Regions from separate parts of the Exiguobacterium sp. 9-2 genome, predicted to be linked through region 1. Evidence: predicted binding sites of a transcription regulator. Region 1 holds the regulator's gene; each other region holds the start of a gene.
What was found. Region 1 encodes Rex, which represses fermentation and respiration genes when NADH is low (regulators of the CRP and FNR family bind a similar motif). Its sites were predicted from a motif close to TTGTGAAATATTTCACAA; they were not measured.

Region 1 (7,883 bases):
CTAGACCTGTCAATCCATAGAACGTGTTGTTTTTATCGTACAATGGTGCATCTAAAATCGGAGCTTGATCCCATTTTCCTTTGAACCCAACATAAGGAACTGTCAGTTCTGGATTTTTGCTCTTCGTATCGATCAGACGGACGAATCCTTCGACGAAGTAGCCGTTTTTAAAGACTTGTTCAAGCGGAAGCTCGTTCGCCCAGTCAGTTGTGTTCTTCAAATCGACTGACACGCTGACTTTCGTTGAGCTCTTCGGATTAATCGAGACTGAACTCGCTTTCTTCGAGCCGACTGCAAATGAGATCGGGTATGTGCCTGTGTTGGCATCTACCGTACCGATCGTTCCTTTTTTGAAGATTCCATTTGCTTCAAGGAAGTTCGATCCTTTTGCACCGAGATCTGATTGAACCGTTCCCGCTAGCTTATACGTCACTTTTTCATTGCTGTAGTTTTTTAAATCAAGCGTGAATGTGAACTTCTCGCCGACTTCCTTCAAGGATGCCTTGCCTTCACCTGACTTTGTCTCTGTGATGACGACTGGTGTCTTCATCGCAGCACGAAGATCCATCAGTCCAGCTCCCTCACGACGTGGGGAGTAGAAGTTGCCTGTTTTCAATTGTGCGTTGTATTTTCCTTGATCGAGTTGCGGACGCGATGTATTCATCAAGATGTTTTTGGCGAGTTTAACGCGTGTTGCACCAGTGACTTTGAAGTCCTTCGCAATCCGTTGCATGACGAGTGCTGTTCCTCCAGCGACGTGTGGTGCTGCCATCGATGTACCGCTCATGACGCCATACTCGTTATCATTAAGCGTCGAATAGATTTTCCCACCTGGTGCCGTGATTTCCGGCTTGAAGTCAAGGCTTGGCGTGACACCCCATGACGTGAAGTCAGACATTTGTCCTGCGACCGGGTTATCGGTTGAGACCGCTTTTCCGTCAAATGTCACTGCGATTGCCTTGCCTTCTTTTGCTTTTGCTTCGAGATCATTCCCGTCCGCGATGCTAAGCGTCACGAGTGGAATCGTCGGATTGTTGAGCGCCATGCTGACGTAATCCCCATGATCGATTTTACCACGGACGATGACACCTGCTGCGCCTTGCTTCTCAGCTTCTGCTTGAATCATGCTGTAGTTAAAATCACCTGTTCGCACGACGAAGACGAGTTTCCCTTTGACGTCTTTACCTTCATAGTTCGAAGCTTGACCGTCACCGACATACACGACATCCTTCTTCTCTTTATCGAAGACGGCAATCGGATTCGGCGAATCTTGTTTTTGGTATGCCAAATAACCGGCATCCTGACCGTCGATCGTCAGCGCCATGCCTTCAAGCGTCAATTTCGTATTTTCGAGTGACGCGACTTGGAGCGCCTGGCTCGTCAATCCTGGTGCACCAACGACACCGATATCCGGGTTTGCTGTATATGGATTACCCGCACCATGACCTGCAAACGCCGAGTTACCAGCAGAGATCGCACACAAGATACCGTTGTTCATCGCGTTGACGATCGCGCGTTGCTCCGGATCATCTGCGTTGACGAACGATGCCGTCGAACCCAGGCTCATGTTGATGACGTCCGCTCCAAGTGCGATGGCATCATCGATTGCTTTGATGTAGATATCACTAAATGTCGATGGCATCCCTGGATCGTTACCGAAGACCTTCATCGCAAGGAGCTGTGTTTCTGGAGCGACCCCTTTAATGCCGCCGTTCGCTTCATCCCCGTTTGCTCCGACCGTACCTGCGACGTGCATCCCGTGCATCGATGCCCCCGCACCTAAGTCACGGATTTCGCTGTCGTGATCGGCATAGTTATAGCCGTACGGTACTTTTTCCGTGAAGTACTTTCCTTTTAAGCCTTTTGTTTCTTTCGCACTCTCGACCTTCGAAGAGGTTAAATCCACCTTTGTCTCTGGACTCAAGACCATGTCCTTGTGCGATGGATCAATCCCCGTATCGATGACCGCGACGACGGTTCCTTCCCCTTTGAAGCCATAGTCCTGCCACGTTTCCTTCGCATTGACCATGTCCTTGCTGTACAGCATGTCTGGCTTGGCACCTTTATCGACGGTTGGGCGCGCATATTCGTGCGCGATATGTACACTTTTGACTCCTTCGAGTTGTTTGATATCTTCGATGTCACCGAACTTCACTTCACCACTGAATCCGTTGATGACGGTTGTGAAGCTTTCTTTATATGTAACAGGAATCGCCTTTTTAGCGATAGCTGACTTGACTGATTTTTGGACGCTGACGAGTCGATCCTTGATCGATTCCTTTTCGGCATTACTCAATGTGCTATACCGCTTGTTTTGAGCTTGGGCGATTTGAATCGCCGGTTTTTGTTCCATCTCGATGACGACTCGGACTTTATCCGATTGTTTGTAGTTCTTTTCTTGCCCCGATTTCTTCAGTGAGAGCGCCTGCGGTTTTTGACCCGTCGCTTTGTCTTGCGAGGACAGTGCACCTTGCGCACTGACTAGATTGGAAGACGTCATTAAGACGGCTGCCATAAGTGCAATCTTCTTCTTCATGCGTTCGTTTCCCCTTTTCTGTAAAACCATAGTAGTAATACTAATAAAGCAGTTTAAAGAAAATTCTGTATTTTTAGTTTAATGAAGTTAATGGAAATAAACAATTTATATTTGTCTATTTTTTTAATTTATTTCTTTTTGGTGACATTTTATATTTGGAAGGAATTTAACTGGGAACATAAAAAAACTCCTCGAGCACTCGAGGAGTTGAACGTATGCACTTGGTGGAGACTATCGGGATCGAACCGACGACCTTTTGGCTGCCAGCCAAACGCTCTCCCAGCTGAGCTAAGCCCCCATGAATTATCTTTAGTATACGCATCGCTAACTGCTTTATCAATATAAACATAACGCTTTCATAAAAAAGAATTCCTCCCGAAATTGCTGGAAGGAATTCACGATTCATTTATTCAATTCACGCATCAAATCCGCCTGTCGTTCAAGCTCTGCCTGTTGCTCGAGGATCAAGACCTTTTTATACGTCCGCGCAGAAATCAAGATACTGATTTCATAGAGAACGAACAACGGCACTGAGATCATCAAGTGTGACGTCACGTCCGGCGGTGCGATCAATGCCGCAATGACGAACAGCGCGAAATACGCATATTTCCGATTCTTTCGCATGAAATATGGCGTCACAAGACCAAGACGTGTCAGGAACATCGTCACGACCGGCAATTGGAAGAGAAGACCAAACGGCATCGTCAACCGGATCAAGAAACTGAAGTAGTTTTCGACCCCGATGACTTGCTCGATCCCCAATTCTTTCCCGAGATTCGTTGAGACTTCGAGCAAGAAAGGAAGCAACCAGAAATACGAGAAGGCTACACCAGCCAAAAATAGAAAGAAGATGACTGGAATATATGTCAGTGTTGCTTTTTGTTCCTTTTCATAAAGCCCTGGTCGGACGAATGCCCACAGTTGATACATCCAGAACGGTGACGCTAAAATCAGCGCGATGATGAACGCAAGATTCAAATACAACATTAAAGGATCGGCGACGTTGAAGGCATTTAATCCGATACCGAGCTCTTTTAAGTCCGCTTGCAGAAAACGGACGAGCGGTCGGACGAGCGGAAATGCGACAGCGAACAGGACGACGACGATGAGGAGCGACCAGACAATCCGCTTACGCAGTTCGTCTAGGTGCGACGTCATGCTTTGTTCTTGATCAACCGTCATGATTCAATCACTTCTCTTTCGGTTCGTCCTTTTTATCGTCGTCCATGATGCCGTTCGTGGCATTCTTGAACTCTTTCAATGTTTGACCGGCAGCACGACCGAATTCCGGTAACTTCTTCGGTCCGAAGATGATCAACGCGACGACAGCAATTAATCCGATACTCGCAGGTCCGATACCTAACGTGAGCGGGATAAGGTTTTCCATTATGATTTCACTCCTTCAGCTGATTGCGAATAATGCTTCATGAAATAAACTAACGACTGCAACTCGATCGATAAATCGATGTGATGAACCCGAACGCTCGCTGGCACGTTCAACCGTGCAGGCGTGAAGTTCAGAATGCCTGTCACACCATACTCGACTAACTCATCCGCTACTGACTGTGCGAACTGGGATGGAACCGTCAAGATGGCGACATCGACCTGATTCGCTTCGATTTGTTCTTTCATGTCCGAAACATGATAGATTGGAACGTCATGCGTCGTTGTTCCGACCTTCTCTTCGTCCGCATCAAACGCAACGACTATCCGAGTACTATTATTCTTTAAAAAGTTATAATTTGCAAACGCTGTTCCGAGATGACCGACCCCGATCAAGGCAACATTCGTCACCTCATCTTGATTCAAGGTTTTCCGGAAAAACGTTAAGAGATGTTGAACGTTATATCCATACCCCTTCTTCCCTAGTGCCCCAAAGTAGGAAAAGTCGCGACGAATCGTTGCTGAATCAACCTTCACCGCCTCGCTTAACTCAGCAGAAGAGACGCGGAGCTTACCTGAATTGTATAAACTTTGGATGAAACGATAATATAGCGGCAACCGTTTTGCTGTCGCTTGTGGAATTTTTGTGTCTGGTCCATTCATCCTGCAGTTCCCCCTTCGGCCACATCCATCGTGGCACCCAAATCTTTGCAAAAAGCTTTCTACTCTCCTTGATTGTAAACCACTTCACATAGAGTCACAAATAATATATTCCGCAGGACCTCGCGCTTTTGTTCGTGATAGACTAAAGGGTGGAAGGATGGATGGAAATGATACTCTTACAAGTCAACCAACTCTCGAAATCATTCGGCGTCGAGCCGATTTTAGAAAATATCAAACTAGAAGTACAGGAGCGCGATCGGATTGCGCTCGTCGGACGAAACGGTGCCGGTAAATCGACCTTGCTCAAAATCATTGCTGGCGAACTCAGTCATGACTCGGGTGACATCATGAAAGGTAAAGATGTCAAAATCGGTTATCTCGCGCAGGACAGTGGTCTCGAATCGAACGAGACGATCTGGAACGAGATGCTGACCGTCTTTGAACATCTGCAAGAACAAGAACGAACACTGCGCCGGATGGAAATCGAAATGGGCATGGAGCATATCTTGAACGACCCGGTCGCGTACGATCGTCTCTTGAAGACGTATGATCAAGCGCAACACGACTTCTCAGAAGCCGGTGGTTATCAGTTCGAAGCGAATATCCGCTCCGTCCTGCACGGCATGCGCTTTTATCCGGATGATTACTCGCGCCGGATTCAGACATTGTCCGGGGGTCAACGGACACGGCTCGCCTTAGCGAAGATGCTCTTACAAGCACCAGAACTTCTCATTCTCGATGAGCCGACCAACCACCTTGACATCGATACGCTCGCTTGGCTTGAAAGCTACCTCGGTGGTTATCGTGGTGCCGTCCTGATCGTCTCGCACGACCGGTACTTCCTCGACCAAGTCGTCAATGTCGTCTATGAATTGTCGCGCAATGTCTGTCGTAAGTTCACGGGGAACTATACGAAGTACTTGGAACAAAAAGCAGCCTTATACGACCAGGAAATGAAGCAGTTCGAACAGCAGCAAGAAGAAATCGCAAAGATGCAGGACTTCATTCAACGAAACATCGCTCGGGCGACGACGACAAAGCGTGCTCAAAGCGTTCGAAAACGGCTCGAGAAGGTCGACCGGCTCGATCGACCAGATGGAGATGAACGCAGTACGGTCCTCTCCTTCCCAATCGAAAAACAGAGCGGGAATGACGTTCTTCAAGTCAATCAATTGGCAATCGGTTACGAAGAAGCTGTCTCAAAAGACATCACGTTCCGCTTGCAACGCGGCGAATCACTGGCACTCGTCGGACCGAACGGAATCGGGAAGTCGACGCTCTTAAAAGTCCTCGTCGGTCGTTTACGTCCTCTCTTCGGTGATTTCCGTTTCGGAACTGGCGTCTCGATCGGGTATTACGATCAAGAGCAAGCGGAACTCAATGACCGGAACCGTGTCATCGATGAGATTTGGAACGAATGGCCACTGATGCGCGAACAAGAAGTCCGTTCTGTGCTCGGACAATTCCTGTTCAGCGGCGACGATGTCTTCAAAATCGTTCATGAATTGTCTGGTGGCGAACGCGGACGTCTCGCGCTCGCAAAACTGAAACTCCGGAAGACTAACGTCCTCATCCTTGACGAGCCAACGAACCACTTGGATCTTGATTCGAAGATGGTCCTTGAGAACGCTCTCGTCGACTATGAAGGTACGCTACTCTTCGTCTCCCATGACCGCTACTTCATCGATCGGATCGCGACACGCGTCATCGAGATGAGTGAAGCTGGTGTGACAGAATACCTCGGCGATTATTCGTACTACACAGAGAAGAAGGCCGAACAAGAAGAAATCGCTCGCCTTGAAGCCGAAGAGGCAAAAGCGGCAAAAGTCACGGCATCGAAGACGATCGACAAAGAAGCACAGAAAGAAGAAAAAAAACGCCGTCAGCAAATCGAACAACTCGAACAAGATATTGAACGGCTCGAACAGCGTTCAGCGGAAATCGAACAGTTGCTTTGCGAACCGGAAGTCTTTAATGATATTCCAAAAGCGACAGCGTTATCTGCGGAACGGGACCAGATCGATGTCGATCTACTCGAATTGATGGAACGATGGGAGAACCAACACTGATGCGGACGAAAAGCTTTTTCATTAACTTGATTCAAGGACTGCTATCCGGCATCCTTTATTTCGTACCGATGTATGCGGACTACGTGTCGACCTTCATCCGGCCGGATGCTTTTAATGCCGCGCTTCCTTTGTTTCTCCTGATTTCTTGTATGATTGGTCTCGTCATCCAGACATGGAGCGGTCTTTTCGTCAGTTTACTCTCGGGATTATGCTGTACGCTCCTGACGACACAGCTATTCGTCGAACTCACTGACCCGTTGATCCTATCGTATTACGGTAGTGTCTCACCGCTCACCGCTTTCTTGATCAGCTGTGTCGGCATTTGGGCACTCGCAATCGTCTTTTATTTGCTCGATGGCTATCAGTACAGTAAACGTCATGGTCTTGAAGCCTCTTCAAACGAAATCGATTCGCAACCTTGAAGTCCGATCGATGAATCAGATGAACGACATGAGAAAAAGGAGTGGAGATTCCGGTAGCTAGACCGGTATCTCCACTCCTTTTGTTTGAATCAAAACGAATCGTACGATGAATCGAGCATTCACACTACTATCATTTTGTCGGTCGGGCAATCGTAAACGTCTTCCCGATCGTCGCATAATCATTCCCTGCTAAACGAGCGACAGCCTTCAATCCTGCTGCGTCAATCCGGAACGACTCGACGAGTTCATCCGCGAGGTGATAGCGCAGTACTTCCCCGATCAACAGATCGGCACCTTCTAGCTCGACGTGTTGCGTTAAGCGCATCTCGAACCGGATTTTCGCTTCCGCGATTCCGGGCACGTCGATTGCATCGCTATCGACGAGCGTTAAATCCGTCCGTTCGAGTTCACTTTCACCGTAAGCGAGTGGCGCAGCCGTCTCATTGACTGCGTCGACGATTTCTTCGCTGACGATATGGATGACATAGCTTTGTTTTGCTAGGATATTACGTGCCGTATCCTTTTGTCCCTGATCCGTCCGTTGTACGGCAATCACCAGTTGTGGCGGACTACTTGATGCGACCGTAAAGAAGGAAAAGGGGGCGGCGTTGACCGTCCCGTCTTCCCCTAGCGTCGTCACGAAGGCAATCGGACGCGGAATGATGCTTCCGATCAGTAATTTATAATTGTCTTTTGCGCTAAGCGTTGATGCCTCGAACTTCATGAATGACCCACCTTTTTCCTCACCCGATGAGTGCAGCGAGTGAATAGTCTCCAGCACCGATCATCGCCACTCCAAGGGCGATGACG
Region 2 (7,883 bases), 1.1 Mb from region 1:
AAATTGTTTGACCGTCCATCTTATGCACGAGACAGTTCTCTCCTTCGATCGCTGTCCAAGCATAGCCCCCTAATTGTGATAAACTGAGTCGTCCCGTTGGTAAAATCTCTTTTACCATTGCCCCTAATGTATCGACGTGTGCCGTCAGTAACCGCGTGCGAGTTGAAGCACCAGGCAAAGTCGCTAAGATGGCTCCTTTCTCGAGTTTTCGATACGTGATGCCTTCTGCCATCAATCGCTTTTCTACGTATGTAATCGCTTCTTTCGTCGAACCTGTCGGACTTGGAATCGAGACCAGCTCTTCAATCGTACGTATGACTTCTTTCATGTTCATTCGCTCCCTTTCAATCGGACTACAACGTGCTATCCGCTTTGTTTTCATGATAACAAATATTCATTCTTTGTCGGTACTGATATCCTACATCCACTACGCGAAAAAGCTGTAGCACTTTTTTGCTACAGCTTTTTGTCCACACCATATAATGAACTTAGACGTATTTTTTCATCCAAATATCATCGCGGTATGTGCCATCTTCTAATTTTACGGAGTCTGGATCTTCGGCATATACTTCAAAGCCGAGCGATTCGTAAAGACTTTGCGCTGCTTCATTTCCTGATAATACGGCAAGAATGACTTGCTCAACGTCTGGTAACTTCTTCGCCTCGTCGATCAAGGCCTCCATTAGAGCACGACCGGTCCCTCCACGATATGCAGGCGAAACATATACTCCGGAAATCATCGCTTTGTGCGATTCACGTGACAGTTCATATGGCTTGACCTGACCAAACCCAAACAATACATCGCCGTCGAACATACCGAGCCAAATCTCATCGGAGTCGGGTTCTCCTTCTAGACCTTCTCGTACTTCGCGGAGCGGGGTTTGCTGTTCATCGTCAAACGAATGACCGAACGCATCTGGATGATTCTTTAATCCCTCAAGGCGTAGATTCCAGTATTGTTCTGCATCCTCTTTAGTTAATTTTCGAAAAGTATACATGACTGTCGATTCTCTCCTTTTTTGGGTTTCATGACGTACAAATAATAACGGAAAAACGCTTCTATCTCTTACTTAACCCTTTTCTAGTAAAATAAAACCTAGATTTTTTTCTCTTTTAATTTCACTTAAATACAGTAGTGATGTTTGCCTCTTTTTTTCTCATAACAAAAACTCAAAGGTGGACACTAAGATACAGGATCACCATTTGAGTTTTTAAGCTCTCTATTTATGAGGTTTTCGTCATGCTTTGCGCCGTTAATCTTGCAAGACAGGTTCGAGTGTCTGACGCAATACATCAGCAGAATGATGAAACTTCTTCATTTCTTCTTCTGTCAACGCGACTTCAATGATTTCCCGCACACCTTGACGATTGATGATCGCCGGTACTCCGATGTGAATGCCGGAAATCCCGTACTGCCCATCTACATACGCCCCGACCGTCAACAAACAGTTCTCGTTCCCAAGGATGGCACGCACGATTCGAACAAGTCCAAGTCCAATCGCATAATAAGTTGCTCCTTTACGTTCGATAATATGATAGGCAGCATCCCGAACGTTGATATAGATTTGATCAAGGTCTGCTTGAGAGTAACGATCGTCCTCAGCAAGTAGTTCATCAATTGTTTTTCCATAAATACGGCTATTACTCCAGGCAGCGAATTCCGTATCTCCATGTTCTCCAAGAATGTAGGCATGGGCATTGCGAGAATCGATGTGAAAGTATTCTCCAAGCATTTGACGCAGACGTGCTGTATCGAGCACCGTTCCTGATCCAAATACGCGTGATTTTGGAAGACCGGAATATTTCCAAGCCAGATGTGCCATGATATCAACCGGATTGGAAGCCACGACGATGAGACCATCAAAACCAGAATCCATAATCTGACGAATCATTTCTTTCATGATCAATGCATTCTTTGCGACGAGATCGAGTCTCGTCTCTCCTGGTTTTTGAGGAGCTCCCGCCGTGATGACGACGACCTCAGCCTCTCGGCAGTCCATATAATCTCCAGCCCAGATCCGCATCGGTGAAGAACTAAACGGGGTTCCGTGGTTCAAGTCCATCGCTTCACCTTCTGCTTTTGCTTTATTGACGTCAATGATGACAAGTTCCTCACAAAGTCCGGCTGTTGACATCTGATAAGCAAAGCTTGAACCGACCGCACCTGCTCCGATTAACGCCACCCGTGTTACTTTCGCATGTAATTCCATCTCGTTATGTCCACCCTTTCATTCGTTCTAAGAGTTTGTTAACTATCTCACAAATAAATTGTAACATCTTTCACATTCTTTGTAATATGTGAAATTAATCACATTTGTCCATTTTGTGTCATCGATATCCTAACATAAGGAATTACCCTGTCATACTTTGCACTTACCAGAATCGGACGATGATAAACCCGATTCCACTCGCTAGACCACTCGTCATGACGTTTACCGCATCATTTCCAAGAAACCAAATACCCGATACGTAAGCTGTCGGTTGTCCATGATGCTCTCGTTTTTCCGTACGTTCCTCGCAAACTGAACATTCATACACGCGTTGCCACATTGCTCCAAATAGTGTATCGAGAAGACTTCCAAGGACACCGATACCTGTCACAAGTAAGGCCTCTGTCAAAGAAAGAGAGAAGATCCACTGCGCTGCTAAAGCGATGAACGCAGCTCCAGCAATTGTTCCTAACGTTCCGATTAACGACATCGCTCCGCTCGTTCCTGCTGGTACCCGTCGTAATGTTTTCAAAGACCATGGATCACGTCTTGAGAGTGGACCGATTTCCGAAGCCCATGTATCGGCATTCGATGCCGCGATGACGAATAGGAATAACAAGAGATATGCAAAATTCATCGTCATGGCGTAGGCTATAGCAGCGACGAACGCTACTCCTCCATTCGCAAGTACTTGCCATCCGTCACGTGCACCCTCTTTTTCGACGATCGCGTCCACGGATTTTTTTCTAGAACGCCCAATTTTCGATAAAAGACTCGAGCTGCCAAAGAAGAGTAAGAGCACCACTAAACCTTTCAAGCCGAATCCAAATGAGACACCACTGCCGACGAGCATTGTCAAGACAGCCCCGCTTGTCGTCAACAAGCGAAAATATCGTCCAGTCCAGGCGAGAATGAGACAAAATAAAATCGTAACACTTAACATCGGATAACCTCTTGGTCCGTGACGATGAGATCAACTGGGATATCGAAGTCCTCCACTTCAAAATCTGGAAAGAGCTGTTCTGAAAAGGCGATGGATACTTTACAACCTGTGTATGTTACGAGTGCACGATCATAATAACCGCCTCCCCACCCTAAGCGATAGCCATCTCGTCGATAGGCGCGTCCCGGAACGAGACAAAATCCCGCTTGATCAAGTGTAGTGCGACGAGCTGAATCCATTGGTTCTGCGATTCCCATCTGATTATGCTGCAATTGATCTTCTGGTCTGTATTCATAAAAGACCATCTCTTCTCCGACTACTTTCGGTATCAAGACCGTCTTGTCCTCTTGCCACGCTTGTTTAATCAATATGCTTGTATCACATTCATTTCGAAATGCTAACGTGATTGCGACACAAGTCGCTTGTTGCCATTCAGGCAATAACAAAACATGTTCGTGTATTAACCGTTCCTTTTCAGCACGGTTCTCCATCACATCTAATCTTTCTTTGATCAGACGGCGTACTTCTTGTTTGTTCATAACTGTCTTCCTTTCCACAAAAAAAGCCATCACACGAAGTGACGGCTTCCATCTCAATTATTTCACTTCACGGTGAAGTGTGTGTTTACGGAGACGTGGGTTGTATTTCTTCAACTCAAGACGCTCTGGGTTGTTACGCTTGTTCTTTTTAGTGATATAAGTACGGTCACCAGTTTCAGTGCAAGCTAATGTGATTTTAACGCGCATGGAATTCCCTCCTATCTAGCTCTCGATGTATCAAGTGATTTTGCTTTACATAAGGTTAAGCATACTCAAGTATCGTACCAAGAAAGGAAAGGAATTGCAACTGTTCATCCGTTCTTTTTCGGATTCGTCACGTGTTGATATGGTTTTTCAAGGTTCTCTTCAAAACGAAGGGGTTTCTTTTCAACGTGATACTCCTGTTCCACCCCGTTGCGTGACTCTTCCCGTTCTAGATAAACGACAGCCGATTGACGCAATGCGTCTCCTTCAAGTCGTTTTAACGCAACGACCAGACCACCTGAACGATCCGGAGAACGCTCACTCTCGACATCATAAACATTACTGACTAGTGGCAACTCTTTCATCTTGGCGATTGCCTGGGCAGCTGATGCTGTTTCCATATTGAAGTTATGGACGACTTGGAAGTCAACGATCTTCGCCAAGGCTTGCGCCTGACGCAAGAAGGCTAGATTTAACGCAGCCAGTTGATTGTATGTTTGAACGATCGGTAGACCTGTCACTTGTACCCCGTATACATGCACACCCTCCTCGAATCGATACGCTTCAGGATGTTCCGTTACGACGTAGACGTTCTCTCCCGCTGCCGCTAGTCGTCTAGCTACATCACGAACTGGACGGTGAGATTGTTCGTAATCCCGAGTGAACATTAGAATACCATCCTTGTTCAAAGTAGCATCGCGTTTGACCGCAACATAATAGTCATGAGCCGTTAAGAAAACATCTGGTTCAATGTCTTCATCTTGCAAGAACGGATATTGTTGATAACGCCCTTCCAACCAGTCCATCGTTAATTCTTGTGCATCGAGACGACGTTCGGTTTCTTCAAAACGTAAGATATGCTCACGGAACCGGTTCGCAGCGTACTGTGCTGTCGTCTGTCCGTCTAAAATGAACGGCCAGTCACTTGAGACAGCAAGTAGATATTCTCGAATGAGCTGGCGTTTCGCCTTGACAGTCAATGCATCTTGATGACGATTTCGCGCAACGATTCCTGCTAGTCTCTTTTCGAGCTGGTGGAGATGGCGAATCATCCAGTCGTTGCGCTCGTTGATCCAGACTTCCGCATAGCCTTTTCGTCCCCACGTTCCCATCGCGACATGTGCCGTATCGATGTCTTGGAAGTGACGTTCGAGGAACATAGCTGGTGAAATCGACTCAATCGCCTGATCCTCTAGACGTTCCATCGCTTTACCAAGGAAATCAGGTCCTTCGAACCACCAGTGACCAAACAATTCAGCATCAAATGGTGCTGTGACGAGAAATGGCGGGAAGTCTTGTCCTTGATATGCATCTAAATGTTCACCAAGTGCTTGAGCAAAATCTGCTGCATGCTCACTTGTTCGTTGCCATGCCCAGTCACGTACGTAATAGTCTTTTTGATCCGTCTCACCTGTTACACGATGCAATTTCAAACCGGTATCATAACGTAAGCCTTCCGGATGCATGAACTCAGCAATTTGATCCCATTCCCGATCATACGCGAGATCCCGATAAAACTCACGATAATCAGGATGTCCCGGATATCCGATGACAGAACTCCAGATTTTTCCGGAAATGATTTGATCACGCGGGAAGAGTGCTACACCGTGTGGAGAATAGACGGGTGCTCCAATTCCGTGTTTTGGTGCTGGATCGGCGTTTAAAATCGAATGTTCATCGACGAACGTATAGCGAATGCCTTCCTCATATAAAATTCGATCAAGTCCTGGCGTATAGGCACATTCCGGCATCCAAAGACCTGATGGACGGAATCCGTAATGGCGTTCAAAACAGTTCAAGCCTGTCTGAATTTCAGAGCGCGCCGCTTGTTCAGACAACATGTGAGGACTGAACCCGTGTGTCGCCGTACAGGTGATCAAATCAAGATAGCCTTGCTCTTTGTAATGGCGGAATGCCCGGTTCAAATCTTTTTCCCAGTGAAGGAACGTATTCAATAAATCTTGATAGCGGTCTTGATAGAATAAAAGAGCATCTCGTTCCTTTTGGTCAAGCTCTCGCTCCAGTTCCTGACGAATCAAACGTAATGTGTCCTCGATATGCTCGATGTAGCGGTCTTGAATCAGTGGATCGGCAAGCATCTCGATGACCGGCGGTGAAATACTGACTGTCCAACCGAGCGGACGTGATAAGCGGTCGACTTCCCACAATAATGGAATGTAGGTTTCTGAAATCGCTTCATACATCCACCGTTCCTCGAGACGATGCGCCTCTTCATGACGGATATATGGTAAGTGTGCATGTAAGACGAGTGAAAAATATCCTTTTCGCATAGCTTCTCTTCCTTTCCTCTCTCTAATTCCATTATCGGACGCGATCGAAATAAGAATACGGGCGTAATACCTCGACCCATTCCGGCTGTTCGACCTCACCGTATTGCCAATGATGCACGACTTCGGCGAAGCGTCCGTCTGTGACTGGTTCGTCACGTGGTGTCTCGACTGGTTTCGAACGTAGTACTGGAACGAAATCTCCATCAATCGTTTGAATGCCCCATTCAATGATGTATGTAGTATTCGGGGCAACTGGTCGAACGAACCAAGCATTCGTCATCTCAGGCAGTTCGAACTGATACGTACGATTCGCTTGTCCTTGTTCGTAATCGACGAGTGTGACGTCAATGATGCGTAACTCTTTACGGAACGAATCAAATGTCGTGTGATAATGCGTTTCTAACAACTGTTTCGACAGTTCAGACAATTCCCAGTAGACATATAACGCAGTCGGTGACTGAACGATCGCATGGAGAATATCATCTTCATAATGCGTCGCCATTCCAAACGCATCACGTTCGAGTGATGGCATCACTTGCACAGACGGTACGACATCTAATACCGGTGCAGTCGACTTTTTGGTCTGTTTGACAGTTTTTGATTTTACTTTCGGTGCTTCTACAGTTGGTTGATCTGTCAATGATTTACGATATTTGGTCCAAGCATATTTAATTTTTCCTTCAGTCGTATCCAATTGAGCTGCGATTTGTTTTGTTGTCAGCCCTTGTTCTTTCATTTTAATGATTTGCTCAAGCATTCCCAATCACCTCTCTGTCATTATTCACTTCTTTCCTATTCTACAAACGTGTTTCGAATCCCTTTACAAAAAAAGTAGGCAGAGGAAATTCCTCCGGCCTACTTAGTTCACCCATTTAAATCATAATGTTTTCCTTTTTCGAGATAGATCAGATGTTCCCCGACGTTCGTCAAGTGGTCACCCATTCGCTCGATATATCGGCAAATGTTCGTGAATTGCATGACTTCATCGACAACGATCGGTTGCAAGGACATATGACGCATATACTGACGGAGCGCCTTGTATGTCGTCTCATCGATGACATTGTCGAGATCAGACAGTGCTTTTGCTTTTTCGACATCTCCATCACGATATGCAACGATTGCGGTTTCCGTCATATCGAGTAATGTCTCAAACGCTTCCTTCAACAAGGAGATATCGATGACGTATGGAAATGTTTCGACACGAAGGACTGCTTTTGAAATATTTCCTGCATAATCCGCAATCCGCTCGAGATCCGATGAAATCTTCATCGCCGTGATGATCCGTCGTAAATCCGTCGCAACTGGTTGTTGCTTCGCGATTAAGAGGATCGCATCATCGTTGATTTCGAGTTCAAGATCATCGAGTTCATTGTCGTTCGCAATGACACCACGTGCGATATCTTGATCATATTTTTCGAGCGCCTCTGCTGTCGTTGCGATTTGTTGCATCGTTTTTCGTGCTAGTAAAAAGACTTTTTGATCGAGTATTGCAAGGTTTTCTCCAAAAATTGTACGGTTCGCTGCCATTCGTCTCGTCTCCCCTTCTTATCCGAATCGTCCTGAAATGTAATCTTCCGTCCGTTTGTCGGTCGGATTTCCAAAGATCCGGTCTGTTTGATCGAACTCGACGACTTCACCATTCAAGAAGAATGCTGTTTTGTCAGATACACGTGCAGCTTGCTGCATGTTGTGCGTG
Region 3 (7,883 bases), 420 kb from region 1:
GACCAATCAACAAAAGCGGAAACGCAAACTGGAGGAAATCTTTGATCAGTCGTTTGAATCGGAGCGCCGGGATTTTAATCAATCGTTGGAGCAGGACGTGACGGTTGCTCTGATCGGAGATGTCAATGCGGGAAAATCCTCGACCTTGAACGCAATTCTTGGTCGCGAAGTCGCAACGGTCGGAGCACGCCCAGGTGAAACGGTCCGCATCGATCAAGTAAGGCAACATCCGGAAGATAAAGTCATCTTTGTCGATACACCGGGACTAAATGATGCCAATACACAGAACTCGGAAGCGACATGGACGTATTATCAAAGTGCCGATGTCATCCTTTATTTTTTAAATGCGGCAGGTACTGTCTTGTCTGAGACAGAGACGAAGAATTTCCAGAAAATCTATCAACATAACCAAAATGTCTTGATCGTTGTCACGAAGATGGATGCGACGGATGATGTCGACACGATCGTTCGCCATATTGCAGAAAAACTACCAGGACCAAAAATCATTCCCGTATCAGCACGAGAAGGAACGAATATTGATCGGCTCCGCCGGGAGGTCCTCGATATCTTAAAAAAGTTCGACAAGGATAATGTGTTCGTTCGCCAGATGGATCCGACCGTTCGCGGGAAGATCGCCAACAATTGGATCGTGGGTGCCGGAACAGCTGCTGGTGCGATCGGTGCTGTCCCGTTTCCAGGAGCTGATATCATTCCGTTGACTTCAATTCAAATCGGCTTGATGCTCAAGTTATCAAATCTGTATGAACGGCAGTTATCCAAGGAGAGTGCCAAAGAGTTGCTTGTCGTGACAATCGTCGGAAACTCCGGAAAGACGGCTTTTCGACAAATAGCGAAACTGGTTCCGGGATATGGTGCCGTCATTGCTGCGGGAGTCGCTTCGACCGCCACCCTTGCACTCGGATACGGAACGAAATATGTCTATGAGAATAAGCTCGAATTAACACCGGAACAACTAATGGGGTTCGTCAAACGATTCCGAAAGAAGGCGGAGGAGTCGTCAGAAGAGACAAACGAGTAATCTCCTTGCTATTCCATACAGCAATGAAGGGGGAGAACATATGACACGACTACTCGAAGAAATCAAACAATATCAATCGAAATTCCGACAAAAGGCACCTGCTGAGAAACAACGGTTGATGGCGGAAGCGACAGCTGAACTGGCTGCTTCTGGAGTCGTACAAGGTCTAGGTGTCGGTGACACAATCCCACACTTTACATTACCCAATGTATCTGGAGAACCAGTCGCAATCGAGACATTACTCGAGCAAGGTCCTGTTATCTTAACGTTCTACCGGGGTGGCTGGTGTCCGTACTGCAATCTCGAGCTTCGCGCGTACGAACGGTAAATCGACCGAATCCGCGCTCAAAGAGCGACTGTCATTGCAATTAGTCCGGAGACAGCTGATTTTGCTGAGCAAACGGCGAATAAGAATGCGTTAAGTTTCCCTGTCTTAAGTGACGTTGATTTACATGTATCCCGTCAATTTGATTTGGTGTTCGACTTGCCAGATTATTTGATTGAGATTTACAAAGCATCGGGACTTGATGTAGCGAAGCACAATGGAAATGAGGATTGGCAGTTACCGAAACCGGCGACGTTTATCATTGATACGAATGGTGTGATTCGTTTCGTAGAAGTGCCGTCCGATTATACGAAACGCGTTGATCCAGAACACATCCTCCAAAACCTTGAACAGAATAAAAAGTATGAAGATTGACTTAAACGGTCTGGCTTCTCTCTACTTGTTGGGAGAAGTCAGACCGTTTGAAGTTTCCCTTTATTTTGTATCAAGAAGTACTCGTCTCAGCCATTCTTGAAATTTGAGATCAGTCTGTTGCCAATCCATTGCCCGTGCAAAATGATGAGCGGAGATGCGAATGGCTTCGTACTCCTCTGGATCTCGGAAGCAAGCTCGCATTTCGGCAGCGAGTGCACCAGGTGTTTTGTTTTTAGCCATGTAGCCTGTCATGCCGTACTGAACGGCGTCTCGTACACCAGGAGCATCATATACGATGGATGGTGTTCCGACCGCCGCCGCTTCAATAATAGAAAAACCTACGCCTTCACGTATGGAAGGGAAAAGGAGAGCGGTGGCACGACTCATCATGCGGCGCGTTTCTGTTTCAGTGACTGAATCGTAATATGTGATAGCATCCTTCACTTCTTTAGGAAGGGGAAGTGTAAGGTATTGCAAAAGATGAGAGCTGTTACGAATACCAATCAGCCAGAGGCGTGTCTCAGGAAACTCACGTTGGACCATGAGGAATGCCCCAATCGTATCTTGAAGTTCTTTTTCGTTCAGACGGTTGATATATAGAAAGGTTGGAACATGTTCTTTTAACTCCCATTCCTGTTCAGACCACGGGGAAAAGGAAAGTCCTGGCGGCAACATCGTGATATGACTGTTAGTAAAACCAGCACTTTGTAGTTCATCTACAACAGAGGGGCTGACAGTCAAGGCATGACTATCTTTATACCAGCTTAACCGTCGAGTCTCTGTCCATTCGCCAAGCTTTGAAAAAGGAAAAACAAGTGTCGTCGACCAACGCTCACGAATCAATTGATAAAGAAATAAAGTTCGTTTATGACGTGGAACATAAAGTGGTGTGAAGAAATGAAACCCATTCAAATGATCCAGAACTAAATCAATCGTTTTAGCATAAGACCAGTAATAATAAAGTGCATATGGAATAAGAGAAGCTGTCGTACCATAACGGAGGTAAGTGATACCATCTCGATACTCCGTCGGTGATCCGCCCTTGAATGAGACAGACAAATGGGTAACTCGGTAGGTAGTACTGACACGCCGCAACATTTCATGAATAAAAGTTTCAGCTTCTCCGGCTTGTGGATGTCGAGCATCACGCCAAGATAAAAAAAGTAGATGAGGTTTCATGTCGTACCTCCTTTGCGTAGAAAAAATTGGATCCGAAAGATCGGTTCTGCTAATAATCTTCTCTAAAGTAGAAGGATATTCCTAGAAAATGCATCAAATCAATAGACTTCTGTTTCATCCATGATGTCCTGAAGCGTTACGTATAAAAGCTTTTGGGTAAAGAACAATAACGAAACGGGTAGGAGGAAAGCGCATGAAATGGAAGGGAAGAGAACGGAGTTCGAACGTCGAGGACCGGCGGGGAATGGGTGGGAAAGGAATCGCCGGTATCGGCGGTGGTGTCGGGATCATCCTGCTGATCGTCATCACTTTGATGGGCGGTAATCCAACTGAACTACTCGGAGACTTAACCGGTGGGGATCAGCAAAATACGACGTATGAGGAAACAGCGCAGGAAAAAGAAGCAGCGGACTTCGTCTCCGTCGTCTTGGCCGATACGGAACGAGTCTGGACGAAAGAATTTAAAGAAGATGGTAAGACCTATAAAAAACCGACACTCGTCTTATATACGGATCAAGTTAGTTCGGCTTGCGGACAAGCAGGGAAGTCCGTCGGTCCCTTTTACTGTCCCGGTGATCAGAAATTATACATTGATTTAAGCTTTTATGATGAACTGCAGACGAAATACGGAGCACCGGGCGATTTTGCGATGGCGTATGTCATTGCGCATGAAGTAGGGCATCATGTCCAGACGTTACTTGGAAAATCGGATGAGATCATGCCACTTCGAAAGCAAATGAGTGAGGAGAAGTTCAATAAATACCTCGTTCGATTCGAGCTACAGGCAGATTATTATGCCGGCGTATGGGCGCATCACGCGCAAGGAGAAAACTTGCTCGAAGAAGGCGATCTTGAAGAAGCGTTGACAGCAGCCAATGCTGTTGGGGACGATACGTTACAAGAGAAAGGACAAGGATATGTCGTACCGGAAAGTTTCACTCACGGCACATCGGCGCAACGAGAGCGTTGGTTCCAAAAAGGCTTTGATAACGGCACGATCGAAGGTGGAGACACATTCAAAGCGAAGAATCTATAAAACGAAGTAAAGACATACCTTTTGAAACATTTTCCAGTCGTTTCCGTAAAGAAGAGAGAAGGATTCAAAGGGGAGTGTCGAAGTTGAAGCACATCAGTCTATTTTTGTTGCTGTATACGGCTGTCGTCGTATTGACGTACATCGTGTCACGATTTGCGCCAAACTTGTTGGTCTACATGGTTTATATCGCGATTGCGTCGTTACTCGTCATCACGGGCTATTTATTGAAACGGCTTGTACTGAAACGTTAAATACCAAAAAGGGGCTGACTCACATGTCGTCCTCTACAAAGATAAGGGTGGCAGAATGATGATCTGCCACCCTTATTTCGTAAAAAAAAGAATGACGCGTCACACGCCACTCCTACAGGAAAAAGCGCATTATGCGCTGCCAGAGACAAATAAGACCCGCTTTCCTGCTTGAATGAAGCAGGAAAACTGGCTTGTGTCTCGCCTGAGGAAAGGGGGTGAAAAGACGCGTCATTCTTTTTTGAGTCAGCCTCTTTCGCTATTTAAAAGCAATCTTATGAACGGAACATCGTCGGATCATCTGGAACGTTCTCCAGGTAAGTGATCCGTCCGTTTTCATCGAGACGTGCGATATCTTTTCCGTCCTGCGTGAAGACGCTACCGTCTGCCCGTTTTCCGCAAACTGCCCAGCGTGTTTCATACGTTCCTGGTGTTGTTTCTTCCCAGCCGGCGTACATGTGCTTAATATCCTGATTCGCCGTGAACACATGACGGACGAATTGTTTCCAGGCGTCGATGCCGTGCTTTGGTTGTCCGTTCAGAACGAACGTGATGTCTGTCGTAAACAAGGAAACGAGATCCTCGAACGCTTGTGCGTCCGTGCGTGACGCGTCGAATAAGTCGAAATAACGATTCAATACCATAGTAAAAACCTCTTTCTGTTCATTAAAAAAGTGTCATCATCCGATCTGTGATTAACGCATGCAACCGTTCTAAATGTTCCGGTGGACAGGAGGTATCGATTGCTTGACGGATCGAGCCGATTGATTCGCGCTTCAACGTCGATTGCCAAGCATCTTCTGCCTCTGTCATCAGATTCGAGAGCAGACCGATCTCCTGTTCCTGAATCCCCATCAAATCTTCAAAGACACCACTTGACGCGTACAATGTCTGTTTGCCCTCAATGGCTTGATAGACATCGAAGATTTGAATTTCTTCTGCCGGACGTCGCAAGCGAAAGCCCCCTTTGACACCAGGTACGGAATACAACAGATCCGCCTGAACGAGTTTTCGTAAGAGCTTTTGGAAATAGGTCGGTGAAGCACCGAGTTGCTGACTAATGAACTCACCGGACAAAACGGCGCGCTCCGGCAGGAAGGTTAAGAGCAACATCGCATAAACGGATTGCTCGACTCCTGTTTTCATTTGCATAGAAAGACTCCTTTCGTTAAACGTGGATAATGTATATCCATAATAGTTCGATGATGAAAAATTGTCGAATGATATGCTCTCACAAAACCGTCACACCTTTTCGACAGCATCTGCATAGCATCCCCGTTCCGGATTCGGTATACTAAATGTACGATATGTGAAAATATTCACTAAAAGTCGTTCACACTTTGTGAAAGGACGTTTGTATATGAATCCATTAAAAGGAATCGTCCAGATTCCACGTAGTATTCTCATTCAATTCATCATTGCGGCTTTCTTAATGGGGGTCGCGGTCGTCGGTCAGTCATACGGCATCGTGTTGACGGTCGATCGCATTTTCCTAAAAGAACAACCGTTTGAAGCCGTCATTCCTTTACTGCTCGTCGTTCTCGGGATGCTGTTGCTCCGAGTCGCTGTGACGTATTGGAACGGTCGTCTCGGTACGACGTTATCGGCACACATGAAGCAGGCGCTTCGGGAAGCACTCGTTGCGAAATATACGAGTCGCTCAGTCGAGATGATGCTACAAGGGCAAGCGGGACAGAAGGTCAGTGTCTTGCTCGATGCAGTAGACGAGATGGACAGCTACTATAGTCAATATTTGCCGAAAGTCGTCCAGACGACGATCGTTCCCTTGATGGTCTTGATTGCGGCATTCAGCTATGACTGGATCACGGGTCTTGTCATGATGATCACGGCGCCGTTCATTCCGTTGTTTTACATCATCATCGGCATCATGACGCAAAAGCGGGCCGATGCTCAACTCGAGAAGATGACGGCATTCTCAGGAACGTTCCTCGATACGTTACAAGGACTGACGACCTTGAAGTTATTCGGTCGCGCGAAACGACAGCGTGACGTCATCGAAAAAAGCAGTCTCGATTTCCGAGATGCGACATTAACGGTCTTGAAGCTCGCCTTCTTGTCGTCATTGATGCTTGAGTTCGTCTCGATGCTCAGCATGGGAATGATTGCACTTGAAGTCAGTCTGCGTTTGATTCTGTTTCAAAGCATCACCTTTATCCCAGCGTTCTTGATGCTCGTGTTGGCACCAGAATACTATCTTGCCTTAAAAGAGATGGGGGCTGCTTTCCACACGGGACGCGGTAGTGTGGCAGCAGCGAAACAAATCGCAGCCGAATTGACGGCAGACGATCGTCCTGTTGCATTCGGTCAATCGGAACTCACGATGAATCGTCCACCACAAATCGTCTTGGATGAAGTCGGCTTTACGTACCAAGAAGGACGTTTTGCCTTGCAAGATATCGGGCTTACGATTGAGCCGTATCAAAAGGTAGCGTTGATCGGTCGCAGTGGGGCCGGTAAATCGACCGTCTTGCAGTTGATTGCCGGACTCGCGAATCCACAAGAAGGACGGATTCTACTCGACGGAACCGAGCGCGGTCAGGTGGAGGAAACAAGCTGGTTCCGTCAGTTGAGCTACATTTCTCAACATCCGTATCTGTATGCCGGAACGCTGGCAGAAAACATCGCGATTGGTGAGCTTCGTCAAGCGACGCCGGAAGAGATTTTCGAAGCGGCGCAGGCGGCAGGGCTCGAGGAGTTGATTGCGACGTTGCCTGAAGGGATCGACACGGTGATCGGAGAAGGTGGACGCGGTCTATCGGGTGGCGAAAAACAGCGTGTTGCGTTAGCACGAGCGTTCTTGAAACGACCGAACGTCGTCGTCTTTGATGAACCGACGACTGGACTTGATGTCAAAACGGAGCGACTGCTCCAACAAGCGATTGAGCAACTCGGACAATCGGCAACGGTCATCACTGTCGCGCACCGTTTGCATACGATTGAACGATCGGATCAAATCGTCGTTCTCGACGGCGGACGAATCGTCGATCGTGGCACCCATGATGAATTGCTTGGTCGCGATTCGGAATATGCGCGGATGCGTAGCGTCCAGAGAGGGGAGGAAACACGATGAAGGAATTATTAGGAGTCTTTCGGTTGATGGTGCATCAAAAACGCGATATCGCCTGGTCGATCTTCTTCGGTGTCCTCGCCGGTGTGACAGCGGTCGGTTTATTCGCAGCAAGTGGTTACCTGATTTCAAAGGCAGCCTTGTTGCCACCGATCCAGACACTCGCCGTCTTGATCGCCCTGCAAAAAGTGTCGAGTCTGACGCGCGCCGTCAGTCGGTATGCGGAACGTTACTATTCGCACCGGGCGACGTTTACGATCCTTAGTGACATCCGAACGTCATTTTACCGTCGTCTCGAGCCGCTTGCGCCAGGGATTTTTGGTAAGTACCGCAGTGGTGACTTACTTGCGCGGATCGTCGGGGATGTCGAGAGTCTACAAAATACGTTCTTACGTGTCCTCTATCCACCGATCGTGTTACTGCTCGTTTTCTTCTGTACGATTTTTTTCGTCAGTTTCTTCTCATGGACGATTGCCGGGATTCTGTTGCTTGGTTTAATTTTGACCGGTTTCTTGATTCCGGGATGGTTCGCGTACCGTGAACAACGCTTCGCCCGTTCAGTCCGTGTTCGACGTGGTGACTTGTCGACAGAA
Region 4 (7,883 bases), 870 kb from region 1:
TGATGATACGGCAGTACCTCGACGCGCTCGACGTTTCCGAGCGTCCGGATGAACTCGCCGGTCTGACGGAGGAAATGTTCCGACATCGTGATACCTGGAACTAGGACGTGGCGAATCCAGACGGGAATGTTTCGCTCGGCTAGGCGTTTTGCAAAGGCGAGTGTATTGGCGTTACTCCGTCCAGTCAAGACGCGACAAGCAGCATCGTCGATATGCTTGATATCGAGCAGAACCAGATCCGTCGCATCGAGGATCGCGTCGATGTTTTTCGGGACGACGGATCCCGCGGTATCGATGACCGTGTGCAGTCCATGGCGTTTTGCCTCTGTTAAAGCAGCCTCTAGGAACTCTGGCTGAGCGAGCGGTTCACCTCCAGAGAAGGTGATTCCGCCACCCGTTGCTTCGAAAAAGGATCGATAGCTGATCGCTTCTTTTACTACTTCGTCTGCTGAGACACGCTGTCCGCAACCGAACTCCCATGTATCCACGTTATGACAGTATTGACACCGTAGTGGACATCCTTGCGTAAAGACGATGAATCGAATGCCAGGACCATCGACTGTTCCACATGATTCAACGGAATGGATCATACCATAGGTCATCCTGCTCACTTCCTTTCACATACTACACATCATTTTAGAGAGAACCGTGGAACGTACGATTGATGACATCAATCTGTTGTTCACGCGTCAGTTTAATGAAGTTGACGGCATAACCGGATACCCGAATCGTTAACTGTGGATATTGTTCCGGATGCTCCATGGCATCAAGTAACGTCTCACGGTCAAAGACGTTGACATTCAAATGATGTCCTTTTGAAGTCGTACCGCCCATATATCCGTCAAGTAATCCGACCGTATTTCGAATACGTGTGGCTTCATCCTTACCAAGTGCTTTTGGCACGATCGAGAACGTGTAGGAGATACCATCGAGCGCATGTTCATATGGTAATTTTCCGACAGACGTCAAGGCGGCGACAGCACCACGGGTATCACGTCCATGCATCGGGTTAGCACCCGGTGCGAATGGTTCACCCGCACGGCGTCCGTCGGGTGTATTTCCTGTCTTTTTACCGTAGACAACGTTTGAAGTGATCGTCAGGACAGACTGTGTCGGGAGCGCATTGCGATACGTTGGATGTTTACGGATTTTCTCCATGAACAGCGTCACGAGATCAACCGCCATCTGATCGACCCGTTCATCGTTATTCCCGAACTTTGGAAACTCGCCTTCGATCTTGAAATCAACTGCAACCCCATCCGCATCTCGGATTGGACGAACTGTCGCATAACGGATGGCGGATAGACTATCAGCGACGACTGATAAACCAGCGATACCGCATGCCATCGTCCGTAAGATTTCCGGATCATGTAAAGCCATTTCAATCCGTTCGTAGCTGTACTTATCATGCATGTAGTGGATGACATTCAGTGTGTTGACGTACAGTTCCGCGAGCCAATCGAGTTGACGATCATAAGCCGCCATGACGGTTTCGTAATCGAGTACTTCATCGAGCATCAATGGTGTAGCTGGGGCGACTTGGATTTTGAGCTTCTCGTCCATTCCGCCATTGATCGTATAGAGTAATGCTTTTGCCAGGTTTGCTCGAGCACCGAAGAACTGCATCTGTTTCCCGATCTTCATCGCGGAGACACAACAAGCGATGCCGTAATCATCTCCATAAACCGGTAACATCAAATCATCGTTTTCATATTGAATCGAGCTTGAAACGATCGACATCTTCGCGCAAAATTCCTTGAATCCGCGTGGAAGCTGAGTAGACCAGAGAACGGTTAGATTCGGTTCCGGTGCCGGACCGAGTGTCGAGAGCGTGTGTAAGAAGCGGAATGAACTTTTCGTGACGTTTGATCGTCCATCTTCACTCATTCCACCGATTGATTCCGTTACCCACGTCGGATCACCTGAGAAGAGATCGTTGTAGTCTGGTGTCCGTAAGAACTTGACGATCCGAAGTTTCATGACGAAATGATCGACGAGCTCTTGTGCTGTCTCTTCCGTCAAGCGACCAGCCGCAAGATCACGTTCGACATAAATATCGAGGAACGTCGAGACGCGACCAAGTGACATGGCTGCCCCATTTTGCTCCTTGATGGCAGCAAGATAGGCAAGATAGACCCACTGGAATGCTTCTTGTGCTGTTTCTGCAGGGCGGGAGAGATCGAAACCATAGCGAGCTCCAAGCTCGGTCAATTCCGTTAATGCGCGCAACTGTTCATTCATCTCTTCACGGTCGCGAATCATCGATTCAGATAAGAACCCGCCACGTGCCTTTAAATCCTTCTTACGTTCTTCGATCAAGCGTGCCGTTCCGTACAAAGCAACACGACGATAGTCACCGATGATCCGTCCGCGTCCATAAGCATCAGGTAATCCGGTGATAATACCGGCTTTACGTGCGGCACGCATCTCAGGGGTATAGGCATCGAAAACCCCTTGGTTATGTGTCTTCCGGTACTCGCTGAAAGTTTTCGTGACGGTCTCGTCTGCTTCAAAGCCATACGCAGCTAAGGCATCATTCACCATCCGAATCCCGCCGTTCGGATGAATTGAACGTTTGAACGGTTCATCCGTCTGTAAGCCGACGATTTTTTCAAGAGAGGGATCAAGATACCCTGCATCATGCGAGAGGATCGTTGATGGTGTCTTGGCATCGACGGCAAACACACCACCACGTTGTCGTTCTTCATTTGTCAGCTGTAGAATTTGTTGCCAGAGCCGTTCCGTCGCTTGCGTCGGACCGACTAAAAAGTGATCATCTCCTGTATATTCCGTGCGATTGAGTCGAATGAAATCTGCAACATCGATTGTCTTGATCCATTCGCCAGACGTAAAGTTTGCCCAGAAACTCGTTTTTTCTAATAACATGGATACCACTCCTTTAAAATTGAGCTAATGATCAGTTCCTTATGTGAATAGTGTAACAAAAGGAGAAGGAGATTCCCTTTACGTTCATGTGAATATTTTAACAAGTGACCAAACGTTGATATGACGGGCTTTCTTTATTTCTGTACTTATGAAAGAGTGAAGATTAAAAAACAGGTGAAGCCTGGTAAATCAAGATTTTCACGAAACTGTATGAGCTGATTTGAAAAAGATCCACTAGCACAGTTGAAACTGTGAGGAATGTCACGTTACGGTATCTTGTGTTTTTACGACGTATCGTTGACAATGAAAAAGGGAATATAGAACGTGGAGGTGTGCCAAATGGAGTATGTGTCATTAACACAACAAGGAGATTATCAGTCGGGAGACTGGGTCTCACTGAAAATCGGATCGGAAGGTTCGACGCGAACTGGGATGATCACAGAATTTGAAGGTGATGGATTCTGGATTCGGTTTGAAGATGATTTTGATTATGAAGACTTTATCGGCTATGATGAATCGTACTGGATTGCGCTTGTTCGCCGTCCCGTGGACGTAAAAGCGACGTATGCCAGTCTTGCCGTGTATCCGGCACTCGCTGCAGAATTACAGGATCGTGTCATCCAAGGCTTCGAGATTTTAGAGGAAGAAGCTGGTGAAGGAGAAGTCCGGTTCCACATCCGATTGCTCGACGCAGGAAATGAATATACACAGACATTACGGGGATACCGTGATGCATCAGGAGATCATGTCGAATACGTAACGGCATGATGGAATTAAGAGAGTAGGAGAAATCGTTATGAACTTTACAAAACCATTTTTACAGGAAGCATGGGAACGGGCGCGCTTTACAGAGTTGATGCCTGTTCAAGAACAAGCGATTCCGTTGTTGCGCGAAGGAAAAGATGTCCTAGCTGAAGCGCCGACAGGAACAGGGAAGACGCTTGCTTATGTCATTCCAGCTTTAGAAAAGATTGAAGTGGAAGAGCCACACGTGCAAGTCGTCATCACGGCACCAACACGGGAACTCGTCATGCAAATTCATCAAGTCATTCAATTATTTGCTCAAGGAAGTGGTATCAAATCCGGTGCATTCATTGGTGGTGTTGAATTAAAGCGACAATATGAACGATTGAAGAAAAAGCCGCAAATCATCGTCGGAACACCGGGACGTCTCGTCGAGTTGATTGATTCGAAGAAGCTGAAGATGCATAAGGTGAAATTGATCGTTTTAGATGAAGCGGATCAAATTTATGAAAGTGGCATGAGTGACTCGGCGACGCGAATCGCAAATAGTGCGCTACGCGATCGACAACTGGCATTTGTCTCAGCGACATTGCCGGAACGGACAGCAGAATGGGGACGGACGCTTGCGAATGATCCTGAGACGATTCGTGTTGAGCGTGCCGTCAGCACACAAGTGACATTCGGTTATTTGGAGACTTCACGTCGTCAGAAACCGGAATTGTTACGTCGTCTGGCGAACATGCAAGGATCAAAAGTGCTGACATTCATCAACAATCGCTCATTCCTTGGACCATTGAATGGCGAGTTGAGTAAATTCTCACTGAAATACCGGATTTTAGATGCTGAAAAAGGAAAACGAGAGCGGATGGAGACCTTGCGTTCTTATAAAAAGGGAGAGTTTCCTTTACTCGTCACGACAGGTCTTGCGGCGCGTGGGCTTGATATCGAAGCGGTCACACACGTCGTCCATTACGATTTACCGGAGTCGCTTGACGATTTCGTACACCGTTCAGGTCGGACGGGACGCGGAAACGCAAACGGGATGGTACTTGCACTTGTCACGGATCAAGATTTAAAACACTTAAAAACACTTGCAAAGCAAATGGGCGTCGAGATGGAGCCAATGGAAATTTACCGCGGAGAAGTCATTCCGAAACGTGAATTCACAGCTCCTCAGACGATTAAGCGACCGGCTACTCCTCACCGGAAAGGGCGATCGAAATGAAGAACGATCGAAAAGTAATTCCATTTCCGACGACGGTTTCTGAAGCGGAAATGAATGCAGCCTTGAAGAAAATGTATCAGGAAGCAGCAACAGCACGCAGTACGGACTGGGTCGCTTTCATTGAAGAGATTGCGACAGAAGGACGTTGGTATTTAAAAGATGCTGAATTGTTCCGGGACTTATTCGTTGACTGGGCGATCTTCTATGAAACGGATGATCAAGGAAAAACACCGCACGGTCGTTTTCTCGAGCAGATAAAAGACGAGCTATCACCTAGTCTCTATCGCGCCTTGCGTGGATTAGCTGACCCGATGCCTTCGCTGTTTCAAGTCGATGCAGATGGTGTTGTTGATTTAATGTCGAAACAGACGTATCAAACGGATTTGGCTGAGATCGAAGTCGAACCGGGGGATCTGTTGATTGGGAAACTGCTCTATATTTCTGGGAAGTGGCGCTTTGCGATTGCCTACATGAAGGTAGCGCGCGCATTAGTACCAGAAGTCCTCGCTTTGTTGACGGACTTCGTGGATGAAGTGGGAGAAGACGCGTTACTTCGTCAATATCCAGAGTTTTGTGCGGAATTAATCGACTTGCTCCTCGATATCGAAGAAGGTAACATTGCACCAAGACCAGAAGAATAACTCAAAAAACCTAGGACACGTTGACTACAAAAAGTCATATGTCCTAGGTTTTTTTCATGGGTCCGCTCGATATAAAGCGACATCATTCTTATCCCGATGTTTCACGCGATACATGGCAAGATCGGCTTGCTTTAAACATGTTTCAAGATCGGCCTCATGACACGCTGTCACTCCGATGCTTGCGGAAACGAATAAAGATTGTCCTTTGTAGACATAGGGACGTCTTAAAAATTGTAAAAAGGATTTACATTTTCGGCGTAAGGAGAGTTCATCATCGGCTTGTAAAAGGATCGCGAATTCATCTCCACCGAGGCGATACACGGATTCCGAAGAACTTGTATGTTCGCTCAATCGCTTCGCAACTTCAATTAACACATAATCTCCTGCCTCGTGACCATACGTATCATTGACTTGCTTAAATCCATCTAAATCGACTAAGGCAAGATAATTCTTATCGGAGAGTCGATTTGAGAAATCTCGTTCTAAGGAACGACGGTTTCCGATATTAGTCAAAGCATCATGATAGGCATGGTATTCGATTCTCTTTTGACGAATTTTGCTTTCCGTGACATCATGTAAAATCGTGAATCGTCCCATCGAGGTAGCGGCAATTTGAATCGGAATATCAATGATTTCATAGCGTCGACTTTGTTCATCCTCATACTCATCAACGTTCGTTTCGAGCATTTCTAACAAATGACGCATCGTACGAGGAACATGTTCAATCGTCATATCTGACAAATGAAACAGACGTTGGGCAGCTAAATTCGCGTACAGCGCAGTGCCGGACTGATCGAGTCGAATCATCGGATCAGGATGACCGAGGAAGAGTGGAATGACCTGTTGTTCACTATCTTGGATTTGTTGTTTTCGATGTTCAATGCGTGAAGCGAGTTGTTCATTTCGTTCGTGTAATTGTGCGACAATCAACCCATGTTGACGGGCAATCAAGATTTGTCGAACGATTAGTAGGAATAATATGATAAAGATGTCGAGTTTTCCACCTTCTTGTTCCACCATGTAGTGGATGAACAAAGGGATGGCCAGTAAAGGAAGCCACGAACGGGGAATGACCGTCGTTCGAGCAGTTCCTTCTTCAATATGATCAACATGCCATAGAATAGCTGCGCTTTGCGCCAAACGAATCAATATCGGGAAGAACACCAGATAATTCGCTGAAAAATCAGGGAAGTAGACACTAGAGACTTCATAGATACCACGAATGAAAATGGATAAGAATAATAGAAATAAGGCCATCCGTGATACCCAATGTGTTTCTTGGATGAACGTAAAATAGAAAAAAACGAACAAACCGAGTGATGTGTTCGTAATGACGATGATGGCATAAGGAACAGTCTGAAGCCCAGGGTTCGTCAGTTCATTGAGGACATGGAATGCGACAAGTCCAATGAAAATGACGATAATCGCGGCATCAACGAAAGCAAGTACATGTTGTCCGAGTGTTCGTTTTGTGATGATTCGGTAAAAAATCGCGTATAAGAATACGTAATGGGATATTGAAAATAAAATCAGGCTATAAATAGATGGAATTGGAAAGTCTAAATAGACAAAACGTAACGTCTCAAAAATGGAACCGATATAGGATAAAACCAGTGATCCTAAAGCAATCAGCCAGAAATTTCGTCTGGGTACGACTAATATTTGTTCCTTACGATAAGCCGTAAGAATGAAGTAAGCGATCAACCCAAGTGATACATACTGAAGTACCTGTTCGACAATCCCATTAGAGATGGAAGGAGTCCATGTAGTAAGGATCATTAGAATAAAAGAGATGACGAGCATGGCAGGGAACCAACGGATGAAGTAGTTTGATTTAAGCACGGGATCCCTCCTAACGTTTGATGTGGACAGCGAACATATAGTTATTTTTCTCGTTCTTCTTGATCTGGTACATGGCTTCGTCTGCCCGAATCAATAACTGTTCTGAACTCTTACCGTCTTCAGGGTATAAGGAAATTCCGATAGATGGTGTGATACGAAGCGTATACGTGTTGATATAGAATGGATAATTTAGGATTTCGAGAACGTGTTCGGCAAACTGTCGAGTTTCCGAGGCAGATGCCTGAATGAAGATCAAGAATTCATCTCCACCAAGGCGTGCGACGAGATCAGTTGGCGTCGTCATTGATTGAAGACGCGTTGCTGTTTCTTGTAGCAGTAAATCACCGACATCATGTCCATAGGTGTCATTGATTTGTTTGAATCCGTCCAAATCTATGAATAATAAGGAGCCATAATCTAGCGTTGGCAGAGTTAGATAGAGTTGCTCCTCGAAGTAACGCCGGTTTGGTAAACGAGTGAGTGAGTCATGGTATCCCATACGTTCTAGCCATACTTCCTGTTGATAGTCTTCTGTGACATCCGCT

Region 2: VJ374_RS04620 (L-lactate dehydrogenase) is a predicted target of Rex. The motif match lies at 2,297-2,314, and genes of this name have one in related genera.
Region 3: cydD (thiol reductant ABC exporter subunit CydD) is a predicted target of Rex. The motif match lies at 5,510-5,527, and genes of this name have one in related genera.
Region 4: pflB (formate C-acetyltransferase) is a predicted target of Rex. The motif match lies at 2,973-2,990, and genes of this name have one in related genera.

What each region holds. Positions count from the first base shown of each region.
Region 1 is NZ_CP142850.1:2,816,825-2,824,707, forward strand. It holds gene VJ374_RS14670 (S8 family serine peptidase) at 1-2,536, opposite strand, end outside; tRNA gene VJ374_RS14675 (tRNA-Ala) at 2,759-2,834, opposite strand; gene tatC (twin-arginine translocase subunit TatC) at 2,939-3,718, opposite strand; gene VJ374_RS14685 (twin-arginine translocase TatA/TatE family subunit) at 3,726-3,923, opposite strand; gene VJ374_RS14690 (redox-sensing transcriptional repressor Rex) at 3,923-4,582, opposite strand; gene VJ374_RS14695 (ATP-binding cassette domain-containing protein) at 4,750-6,651, shown strand; gene VJ374_RS14700 (hypothetical protein) at 6,633-7,073, shown strand; gene VJ374_RS14705 (flavin reductase family protein) at 7,204-7,797, opposite strand; gene VJ374_RS14710 (DoxX family protein) at 7,817-7,883, opposite strand, start outside.
Region 2 is NZ_CP142850.1:896,225-904,107, reverse strand. It holds gene VJ374_RS04630 (M42 family metallopeptidase) at 1-328, opposite strand, end outside; gene VJ374_RS04625 (GNAT family N-acetyltransferase) at 489-998, opposite strand; gene VJ374_RS04620 (L-lactate dehydrogenase) at 1,254-2,210, opposite strand; gene VJ374_RS04615 (DUF92 domain-containing protein) at 2,374-3,153, opposite strand; gene VJ374_RS04610 (5-formyltetrahydrofolate cyclo-ligase) at 3,147-3,692, opposite strand; gene rpmG (50S ribosomal protein L33) at 3,750-3,899, opposite strand; gene VJ374_RS04600 (1,4-alpha-glucan branching protein domain-containing protein) at 4,004-6,187, opposite strand; gene VJ374_RS04595 (DUF4912 domain-containing protein) at 6,219-6,944, opposite strand; gene phoU (phosphate signaling complex protein PhoU) at 7,052-7,714, opposite strand; gene pstB (phosphate ABC transporter ATP-binding protein PstB) at 7,733-7,883, opposite strand, start outside.
Region 3 is NZ_CP142850.1:173,821-181,703, forward strand. It holds gene VJ374_RS01060 (YcjF family protein) at 1-1,039, shown strand, start outside; partial or broken gene VJ374_RS01065 (peroxiredoxin-like family protein) at 1,158-1,739, shown strand; gene VJ374_RS01070 (glycosyltransferase family 4 protein) at 1,800-2,918, opposite strand; gene ypfJ (KPN_02809 family neutral zinc metallopeptidase) at 3,112-3,954, shown strand; gene VJ374_RS01080 (hypothetical protein) at 4,038-4,205, shown strand; gene VJ374_RS01085 (nuclear transport factor 2 family protein) at 4,478-4,846, opposite strand; gene VJ374_RS01090 (Rrf2 family transcriptional regulator) at 4,869-5,354, opposite strand; gene cydD (thiol reductant ABC exporter subunit CydD) at 5,563-7,293, shown strand; gene cydC (thiol reductant ABC exporter subunit CydC) at 7,290-7,883, shown strand, end outside.
Region 4 is NZ_CP142850.1:621,858-629,740, forward strand. It holds gene pflA (pyruvate formate-lyase-activating protein) at 1-602, opposite strand, end outside; gene pflB (formate C-acetyltransferase) at 637-2,886, opposite strand; gene VJ374_RS03245 (hypothetical protein) at 3,226-3,654, shown strand; gene VJ374_RS03250 (DEAD/DEAH box helicase) at 3,683-4,855, shown strand; gene VJ374_RS03255 (hypothetical protein) at 4,852-5,496, shown strand; gene VJ374_RS03260 (diguanylate cyclase domain-containing protein) at 5,551-7,338, opposite strand; gene VJ374_RS03265 (GGDEF domain-containing protein) at 7,349-7,883, opposite strand, start outside.